One region of the Streptomyces sp. NPDC051555 genome, then DNA from elsewhere that is predicted to be linked to it. Evidence: riboswitches for the same ligand, from Rfam matches in the RefSeq annotation. Region 1 holds a riboswitch; the other holds the start of a gene.
What was found. A riboswitch is a leader RNA that binds a small molecule or an ion and turns the genes downstream of it on or off. The one in region 1 is predicted to bind cobalamin.

Region 1 (4,288 bases):
CCACCCACGACCAGCCCGGCAAGCCCGCCGCATAGACGGGAGCGACCGGGTACGGGCCCCCGCGTGCGGGGGCCCGTACCCGGGACGGGATCAGGCGCCCCAGCGCAGGGCGATGGTGTCGCCCACGTTGATGACCGTCTCGCGCAGGGCCCCGGCGAAGGCGGAGCCGTCGACGCTGATCTTCCAGGTGTTCCCGCCGCTGTTGGCCTTGCCGTTGACGGCCGTGATCGTACCGGTGCCCGAGGCGGGGGTCACGCTCGTGACGCAGCCCGAGGGGGTGGCGCCGGTGGTCGCCGCGGTCAGGACGTCGCCGAGGGTGGTGGTCGCCGCGGTCGGGGTGAAGGCGACCGAGCAGACCTTGAGGTTGCCCGCGCCGTCGTCGACGGTGAGCGCCAGCTTGGTGGCGGTCCCGGCCGTGAAGGCGGACTGGGCCACCCACTGCGGGGCCCCGGGGGTGAGCGGGACGGGCGGGGCCGTGGTGAAGCCGCCGCCCGCGACGGCGCGCAGCGCGTCGATCGAGGCGTAGGCGGTGGGGGCCGTGTCGGAGGGCTTGTACTTGAAACCGCCCGCCGGGTTGTACTGGTTGGCGATCAGGAAGTCCACGGGGGTCTTGCCGCTGCCGGTGAGGAAGTCTCCGGTCTGCGGGTTGAATCCGCAGGCGTTCAGGCCCGCGACGCCCCAGCCGTTCGAGCTGGTGTTGACCCCATAGAGGGAGTTGAAGGCACCGCTGCCGGAAACGAGCGTGCTCTTGAGGAAGTTCTTCGCCTTCACGACGCCGGTGTCGGTGTTCGGGACGCCGGAGACGCAGAGCGCGGCCATGGCCGAGCCGGTCATGTCGACGTCGCTCGCGGAGTTGAGGACGGTGGGGTTGCCCTCGCCCTTCTGGTACGTCCAGCCGCCGTCCGCGTGCTGGTTGGCCCGGATGCGGGTGACCATCGAGTCGGTCAGCGCCTGCGGGATGCGGTCGGCGCCGCTCTGGGCCTTGGCACCGCGCAGGGAGAGCGCGGCGAAGACCGTGCCGTTGAAGTTTCCGGAAGGGCCGAAGTAACCGGCCTCCGCCGTCTGCCAGTAGGAGTAGATGTTCGCGACGAGGTTGCGCGAGGCGGAGACCCGGGCCGGGTCGATGCCGGCGGCGTAGGCGTTGAGGGCGCCGCGCTCGTAGTCGGTGACCACCGGGGCGGCCTGTGGCCACCCCGACGTCGACAGCAGGTTGCGGTAGACCGTGCGCGCGTTCTTCGTCGTGTCGCCGCCCGGGTAGACGTCGACGACCGCGGTGCCCGTGGCGGCGAAGGTGCTGAAGGCCCACTCGTTGGACAGGCCCGAGCCGGCGTAGGAACCGTCCGCCGCCTGGAGGGACTTGAGGTAGGCGACGCCGTTGGTCTTGGAGGTCGCGATCTGCGCCGGCGAGGAGGTCGCCGAGGCGGGCAGCGCGGTGAGGACGAGCGCGCCGAGCGCGGCGGGGACCGCGAGCGCGAGGCGGCGGGAGGTACGGGGACGGGACATGGCCTGCTCCTGGAAATCGGCGGACGCCGGCCGCTCACCGCTCGGGCCTCACGTCACCGTCGTAGGGACACGGCTGGGGCACGGGCCGGAGAGCCGCCGTCCGGAACGCGTGGTACGGCTACCTGTTGCTGCATCGCCGTATGGGCATTCGGGCTCCGGAACGGCCCCCGCCGTCCCACACCGTTGCGCGTCAGCCCCGGATTCTCACCGGGTTCCCCCATGTGGCAGCCCTGGACGCTACCCGAGTGATCAAGCCACCGCCAGCCGTCCGGCCCGCGGGCGGACCGGCCCGTGCCGTGGGGACGTCGCCTGAGACGCAGGCCACCTTGACGCCTCCACGCAATCCGTGTTGCACTCCGGCTGATAACTGCTCAGCTCCAGGGGAAGCCGGTCGAATTCCGGCGCTGACCCGCAACCGTAGGCCCGGTTCGACCCGGGCGAGTCGGAATGCCTGGGGCCGAAACACAGCACGAAGAGCGCCGTCGCGGACTACGGCGTGGTCGTAACAGCTCCCCCGTGGCCCGAGGGCCGTGTGGGGGCGGATCGCCACGCACGCAGCCGCCCGGCAGAGACGAGGGCCGCGGTGGGGACCGAACAGCAGGCGCAACGGACGCGGCCGAGACGGCGGTTCCTCTCGCTCGTCACCGCGTCCTTCCTGACGCTCGGTGCGGCAGTGGCCTTCCTCACTCCTCCCCCGGTCGCCCACGCCGACCCGATCGAGCAGTGCACGGCCACCACCGGCGCCATCGTGGCGGTGGACTTCGGCCCCTTCGGCGGCAAGGTCCGGCGCGGCTGCGACACGACCCCGACGACGGGGTACGAGCTGCTGCACACCGCCGGGTTCACGACCACCGGAACCGTCCACGACGGCCCCGCCTTCGTCTGCCGCATCGGCAACGGGTCCTTCGACTCCGGTACGCAGTACCCGACTCCGGACAAGGAGCCCTGCACCGTCACCCCGCAGGCCACCGCGTACTGGTCCTACTGGATCGCCTCGCCCGGGCAGCGCAACTGGACCTACAGCCCGCTGGGCGCCATGGCCCGGAACCCGAAGCCCGGCGACGTGGACGCCTGGGTGTACGGCGCCACCTCCATCGGCGGCACCTCCGGCAAGCCCGCCTTCTCCCCCGACGACGTCCGGGCGGGCGGTGTCGTCACCCCCGACCCGGCCGTGCCCACGGCTCCGCCCACCGTGCCCGCGGGGGCGGTCGACGTACCGGCCGCCCTGCGCTGGATCACCGGGAAGCTGACGGACGGGGAACGGGTCGTCGACGACGGGGCGACGGCCCCGAACCACTTCCTCACCACGGAAGCCGTGTTCGCGCTGACCGCCGCGGACCGCAAGAGCCCGGCGGCGAAGAAGGCGGCCGACTTCCTGGCCACACCCGCGCAGACCGATGCCTACGCCTACCCGGCGGGCAAGGGCGGGATCCCCGACGCGACCGCCGCCGCGCGCCTCGCGCTCGTCGCCGAGGCCACGGGCAAGGACCCGCGCGCCTTCGGCGGGCACGACCTGCTGGGCGACCTCCTGACGTACGTGTGCCCGCGGGACATCGGTGACGGCGACCCCGTCGACGGCTGTCTCACCAAGGGCGACTTCCGCACGACCGGCCAGTCCGACGCACAGGCCATGGCCGTCATCGCGCTGCTCGGCGGCGGGGTCACCCCGCCCGCCGCCGCCGTGCACCGGCTGGTCGGCCTCCAGTGCGAGGACGGCGGCTTCAGCGGCGTCCTCATCCGCTCCGGCGGCTGGTGCGACAGCGACCCGATCGCCACCGGCCTGATCACCTTGGCCCTCCAGCGCGCCGGCGGGTACGGCGCGATCGTGCAGCAGGCCCGGGGCAGCCTCAAGAAGTCCCAACTGCCCACCGGTGCTTGGCCCTCGGCCCCCTACGAGACCACCGGCAGCCCGGCCGCCACCGCCTGGGCCGCCCAGGCGCTGCGCGCCCTCGGCGACGACGCCTTCGCGGACGCCGGTCTCTCCTGGCTCTCCAAGCGGCAGTTCCTCCCCGCGGGCGGTTTCGGCTTCGACGAGAACGACACCGACTCCCGGATGTTCGCCACCGCCCCGGCCGCCGTCGCGGGTGCCAAGAGCGACCTGGTCCTGCTGACCACCGAGCCGGCCGACCCGACGCCGACCACCCCGCCCACCACCACCCCGCCGGCCGGTGACGGCCCGGACCTGGGCAAGGGCACGGCGTACCTCGCCGACCGCAGCCGGCTGGTCCAGGGCCGGTACTACGAGAGCGGCGCGGGCACCGGCTTCGCCGACTACGGCCTGACCATCGACGGCGCCTACGCGCTCGCCGCGACCGGCCGGGACAACACCACCCTGCGCAACATCGTCGACTTCCTCGACAAGGGCGGCAAGGACGGCACGGGCCGCACCGTCAACGACTGGACGCTCATCGGCACCACGTACGCGGGCGGCGGCTCCCTCGGCAAGGCGGCCCTCCTCGCCGAGGCCGTCGGCCGTGACCCCCGCCACTTCGGCGGCCAGGACCTGATCGGCGCGCTCGCCAAGGGGATCTGCCCGGCCAAGAGCGAGACGCCCCAGCAGTGCGCGGCGAAGGGCAACTACACCTACGCCACCTCGGTCTTCTCCCAGTCCCTCGGCGTCATCGCCCAGGTCCGCGCCGGCGAGGGCGCCGCCGCGGCCGAGCCCGTCGCCTTCCTCAAGGGCCTCCAGAGCCCCTCGGGGGCGTGGCCCAGCCTCATCGGCGAGCCCAGCCAGGACGAGGTGGACTCCACCGCGATGGCCGCCATGGCCCTCGACCTGCTCCCG
Region 2 (4,288 bases), on a different contig from region 1:
CCGTTGCGGCCCAGCAGGGCCAGGGCCCGGCCCGGGGCGATCGGGAAGTCCACGCCGGACAGCACGGCGGGCCCGTCCTCGTAGGCGTAGCCCGCGCCCGCCAGCCGGACGAGCGGTTCGGGTTCCACGGGTACGTTCACGAGACGAAGCCCTTCGAAGCGAGGGTGACGGCGACCAGCGCGGCGAGCAGGGCTCCCGACGCGGTCAGGAACCGCCAGGACGGGGAGGACTGCGGTACGAGCACCCGCAGCGTGCCGTCGTAGCCGCGCCCCGCCAGCCCGCTCTGGAGCCGGGACGCGCGGTCGAAGGCGCGGACGAAGGCGGTCGCGGCCAGCCCCGCCACGGACCGCCACGCGGCCGCCCGGCCGCTGTGCCCCAGCCGGGCGGCCTGGGCCCGGCGGACCTGGGCGAGGGAGTCCAGCAGCAGGAAGCCGATCCGGTACATCACCAGCGCCACGTCGACGACGGGCGCCGGCACCCCGGCCCGCACCAGCCGGGGCAGCACGTCCGAGACCGGGGTGGTGAAGGCGAACAGGAGCACGCCGAGCGAGGCCGCCGACGTGCGCAGCAGCAGCTCGACGGCGTGCCGCGGGCCGTCCGGGGCCAGGGAGACCAGCCCCGCCGGGCCGCCCACCGCGAGCAGCAGGGGAGCCGCCCCGGTGAAGCAGAACCCGAGCGGGATCCGGAAGGCCCGCCACAACTGCCGCGGGGGCACCCCCGCCGGGCCGAGCAGCACGGCGAGGGTGGTGGCGGCCACCAGTGGTCCGCCGGGCCAGGGCGGCAGGCAGACCGCGGTGACGGTCAGCCCGAGCCCCAGCAGGGCCTTCTCCAGGGGGTGTCGGCGGCGCCAGCGGCTGCTGTGCGCCGCGGCGTCGATGGGCAGCACCGCCTCACGCGCCCCGGGAGCTCTGGTCGTCCCCGTGGCCCGCGCCGGCCGCGACGGCGCTCTCGCCCTGACGGCGCCCGCGGCGCACCCCGAAGTAGTAGGCGAGCACGCCCGCGCCGAGCGCCGCCTGGAGGGCGAAGAGCGCCGACTCGACCTCCCCGGAGGGGGGTTCGTACAGCGGGGAGAACCACGGCTCGTAGTCCGGCCTGAGTTCCGTGATCGCCGTCTCCGCCTGCGCGTCGGCGCCGGCGAACGGCTCCTCCTTGCCCTCGCCGAGGCCCAGGGCGATCGGGAGCACCGCCAGCGCCGCCACCAGGAGCAGCAGCAGGGTGTTGATCTTCGCGTTCCTGGTCATCGGACGGCCGTCCCCTGCTCGTGGCGCGCGGTGGTGCGGGCGCCGGTCAGCTTGGCCACGCCGAGCCGCACCAGGTCCGACTTGCTCGACTGCATCAGCAGCCGCATCACGAGCACGGTGAGCAGGCCCTCGCTGACCGCCAGCGGGATCTGGGTGACGGCGAAGATCCCGCCGAACTTCGCGAGCGAGCCCGCGAAGCCGGACGCCGGGTCGGGGAAGGCCAGTGCGAGCTGCACGCTGGTCACGCAGTAGGTGATCAGGTCGGCGAAGAAGGCGCCGCAGAAGACCGAGACCATCAGGGGCGCGTCGAACCGCTTGAGCAGGCGGTAGACGGCGTACCCGGCCCAGGGGCCCGCGATCGCCATCGAGAAGACGTTCGCGCCGAGCGTGGTCAGCCCGCCGTGGGCCAGCAGCAGGGCCTGGAACAACAGGGTGATCGTGCCCAGCACCGCCATGATCGGCGGGCGGAACAGGATCGCACCGAGCCCCGTCCCGGTGGGGTGCGAGCAACTGCCGGTCACCGAAGGGATCTTCAGGGCGGACAGGACGAAAGTGAACGCACCGGACGCCCCGAGCAGCAGGGTGCTCTCGGGATGCGCCTTGACCTCGCGGGTCAGGGCGCGCACTCCGTGGACGACGAAGGGGGCGGACGCGACGCCCCAGGCGGCCGCGTGCAAAGGGGGTAGAAACCCCTCGGCTATATGCATGTGTAGGGAGACCTCTCCAGCACCTCGTGGATGGAACAACGCACCCCGGTCGGTCTCCTGGCTCACGGGTGCTGATGCCGCGGCGCCGCCTTCCCGGCCCGGGCGGTCTCCCGCCCGGTCCAGTGGCTCCCCGCGGGGATGGCGCCGGACTTCCCGTTCACAGTGGCGAGGGCCGCACCGGTTTCCCACCGGTTTCCCGTACACCAAGGCCCGTTGACCCTACCTGACCAGGGGCAACGGGCCGTCGGCGGCGCCGTCGTACAGGTGCGCGCGGCACCCAGCCGTCTCAGCAGACGTTCGGGTGGGCGATGTCGACCACGAAGCGCTCCGGGTTGTGGAGCGTGGAGGTGGTGAACTGCGGTGCGGTGTCGAAGGCGGCGCCGAAGGTGACGTACCCCTCGAAGTCGCCGGTGAAGGCGAGGCCCTTGAGCTTGCTGAGGTAGATCTTCTGGAGCCTGGGGCCGGTGTAGACGGAGTGCCCGGCGTCGTCGTGCGCCTGGGCCGGGTGCAGGCGGATCTCCAGGAAGTACGTCCCGGCGAGCGGGACGGGCTTGCCGGAGCCGTCGTAGACGAGCTCGGAGACGGGAGTGACGGTGACCCCGGGGACGTAGCCCTGGAGGTCGATGACGATCCGGTCGTAGGTGCAGTGCCCGCCCCAGCGGGCATTGGTCACGAGCGGGGTCTGGGTGGCGGAGGCGGAGGCCGGTACGGCGAGGCCGAGTCCGGCGGTGAGGAGCAACCCGGCGGTGACGGCCGCCAGCCGCCGCCGGTGGACGGAGCCGGGGCGCGTACGGCGCCGCAGCGAGTGGACGGAGTTGCGGACGGAGCGTATGAGGTGGTCCAGCATGACGTCCCCCGATTCTTCGGATGTGGGGACAGTAGTGTCATCGTGGAAGACACGCCATACGGCCTCGCGGTTGCACGCGGCGCACGGGCCGGGGCCCGGCCCGCCGATGCGGACCGGGCCCCGGGAGCGGTCGTGCGCCTTACGGGACCGGGTTGAAGACCACGGACTCGTGCGTGTTGGACTGCCCGATGGCGGTGAAGCCGGAGCCGTTCGACTGGGCCGTGTTGTTCTGGTTCGACGCTCCGGAACCGGTGGCGACCTGCTGTGCGGTGGAGGAGTTGCCGAGGTTGCTGCCGCCCACCCCGCTGCCGAGGATGCTGGCGACGGCCGCGTTCGACGCGTTGGCCGCGCCGGCTCCGTTGTCGGCCTGCGCCACGCCCGTGCACAGGGCGGCGGCGAGGGGGAGCGCTGCGAGCGCCGCCATCACGCGGATGGTGCGGATGCTTGCCATGATCGAGTCCTCCAGTGGGCAAAAAGCGGCACGCGGCGCACGGGCCGGGGCCCGGCCCGCCGATGCGGACCGGGCCCCGGGAGCGGTCGTGCGCCTTACGGGACCGGGTTGAAGACCACGGACTCGTGCGTGTTGGACTGCCCGATGGCGGTGAAGCCGGAGCCGTTCGACTGGGCCGTGTTGTTCTGGTTCGACGCTCCGGAACCGGTGGCGACCTGCTGTGCGGTGGAGGAGTTGCCGAGGTTGCTGCCGCCCACCCCGCTGCCGAGGATGCTGGCGACGGCCGCGTTCGACGCGTTGGCCGCGCCGGCTCCGTTGTCGGCCTGCGCCACGCCCGTGCACAGGGCGGCGGCGAGGGGGAGCGCTGCGAGCGCCGCCATCACGCGGATGGTGCGGATGCTTGCCATGATCGAGTCCTCCAGTGGGCAAAAAGCGTGTGGTCCAAGGCGGTTGGCCGACCGCCGGGTGCTGCGTGCAACGTCGCAGGCCCCACTTTTGCGTACCGGATCATGAAGAAACCAGCCCAGACGCGATGGTTCCCCCTCAAGCATGATCAATCCAGTTCAAACAAATGTTTCCCGCCATTTATGCGGTCTGGATTGTCGAGAAGGGGTGCGTCTGGGCTGGTCGGTGCCGTCCGCGCGGACGGCGGGTGCTGCGGGTGCGCCGGATGATGTGGCGGGTGTGACGGTTACGGGATCAGGTCCCGGTCAGCACTCGATGACGTTGACCGCGAGCCCGCCGCGGGCCGTCTCCTTGTACTTGATCTTCATGTCGGCGCCGGTCTCCTTCATGGTCTTGATGACCTTGTCGAGGGAGACCTTGTGGCTGCCGTCGCCGCGCATCGCCATCTTCGCCGCGGTGACGGCCTTGACGGCCGCCATGCCGTTGCGCTCGATGCACGGGATCTGCACCAGGCCGCCGACCGGGTCACAGGTCAGGCCCAGGTTGTGCTCCATGCCGATCTCGGCCGCGTTCTCCACCTGCTCCGGGGTGCCGCCCAGCACCTCGGCGAGGGCGCCCGCCGCCATCGAGCAGGCCG

Region 2: another riboswitch for cobalamin. It lies ahead of ACIBEA_RS20835 (energy-coupling factor ABC transporter permease); the one in region 1 lies ahead of ACIBEA_RS03945 (prenyltransferase/squalene oxidase repeat-containing protein).

Annotation. Positions count from the first base shown of each region.
Region 1 is NZ_JBITDP010000001.1:936,385-940,672, reverse strand. Features, by position in the region: gene ACIBEA_RS03955 (agmatine deiminase family protein) at 1-35, shown strand, start outside; gene ACIBEA_RS03950 (hypothetical protein) at 91-1,503, opposite strand; cobalamin riboswitch at 1,646-1,721, opposite strand; cobalamin riboswitch at 1,839-1,977, shown strand; gene ACIBEA_RS03945 (prenyltransferase/squalene oxidase repeat-containing protein) at 2,087-4,288, shown strand, end outside.
Region 2 is NZ_JBITDP010000009.1:259,748-264,035, forward strand. Features, by position in the region: gene ACIBEA_RS20820 (energy-coupling factor ABC transporter ATP-binding protein) at 1-140, opposite strand, end outside; gene cbiQ (cobalt ECF transporter T component CbiQ) at 137-886, opposite strand; gene ACIBEA_RS20830 (energy-coupling factor ABC transporter substrate-binding protein) at 891-1,241, opposite strand; gene ACIBEA_RS20835 (energy-coupling factor ABC transporter permease) at 1,238-1,948, opposite strand; cobalamin riboswitch at 1,978-2,195, opposite strand; gene ACIBEA_RS20840 (hypothetical protein) at 2,235-2,795, opposite strand; gene ACIBEA_RS20845 (hypothetical protein) at 2,935-3,246, opposite strand; gene ACIBEA_RS20850 (hypothetical protein) at 3,342-3,653, opposite strand; gene ACIBEA_RS20855 (L-serine ammonia-lyase) at 3,957-4,288, opposite strand, start outside.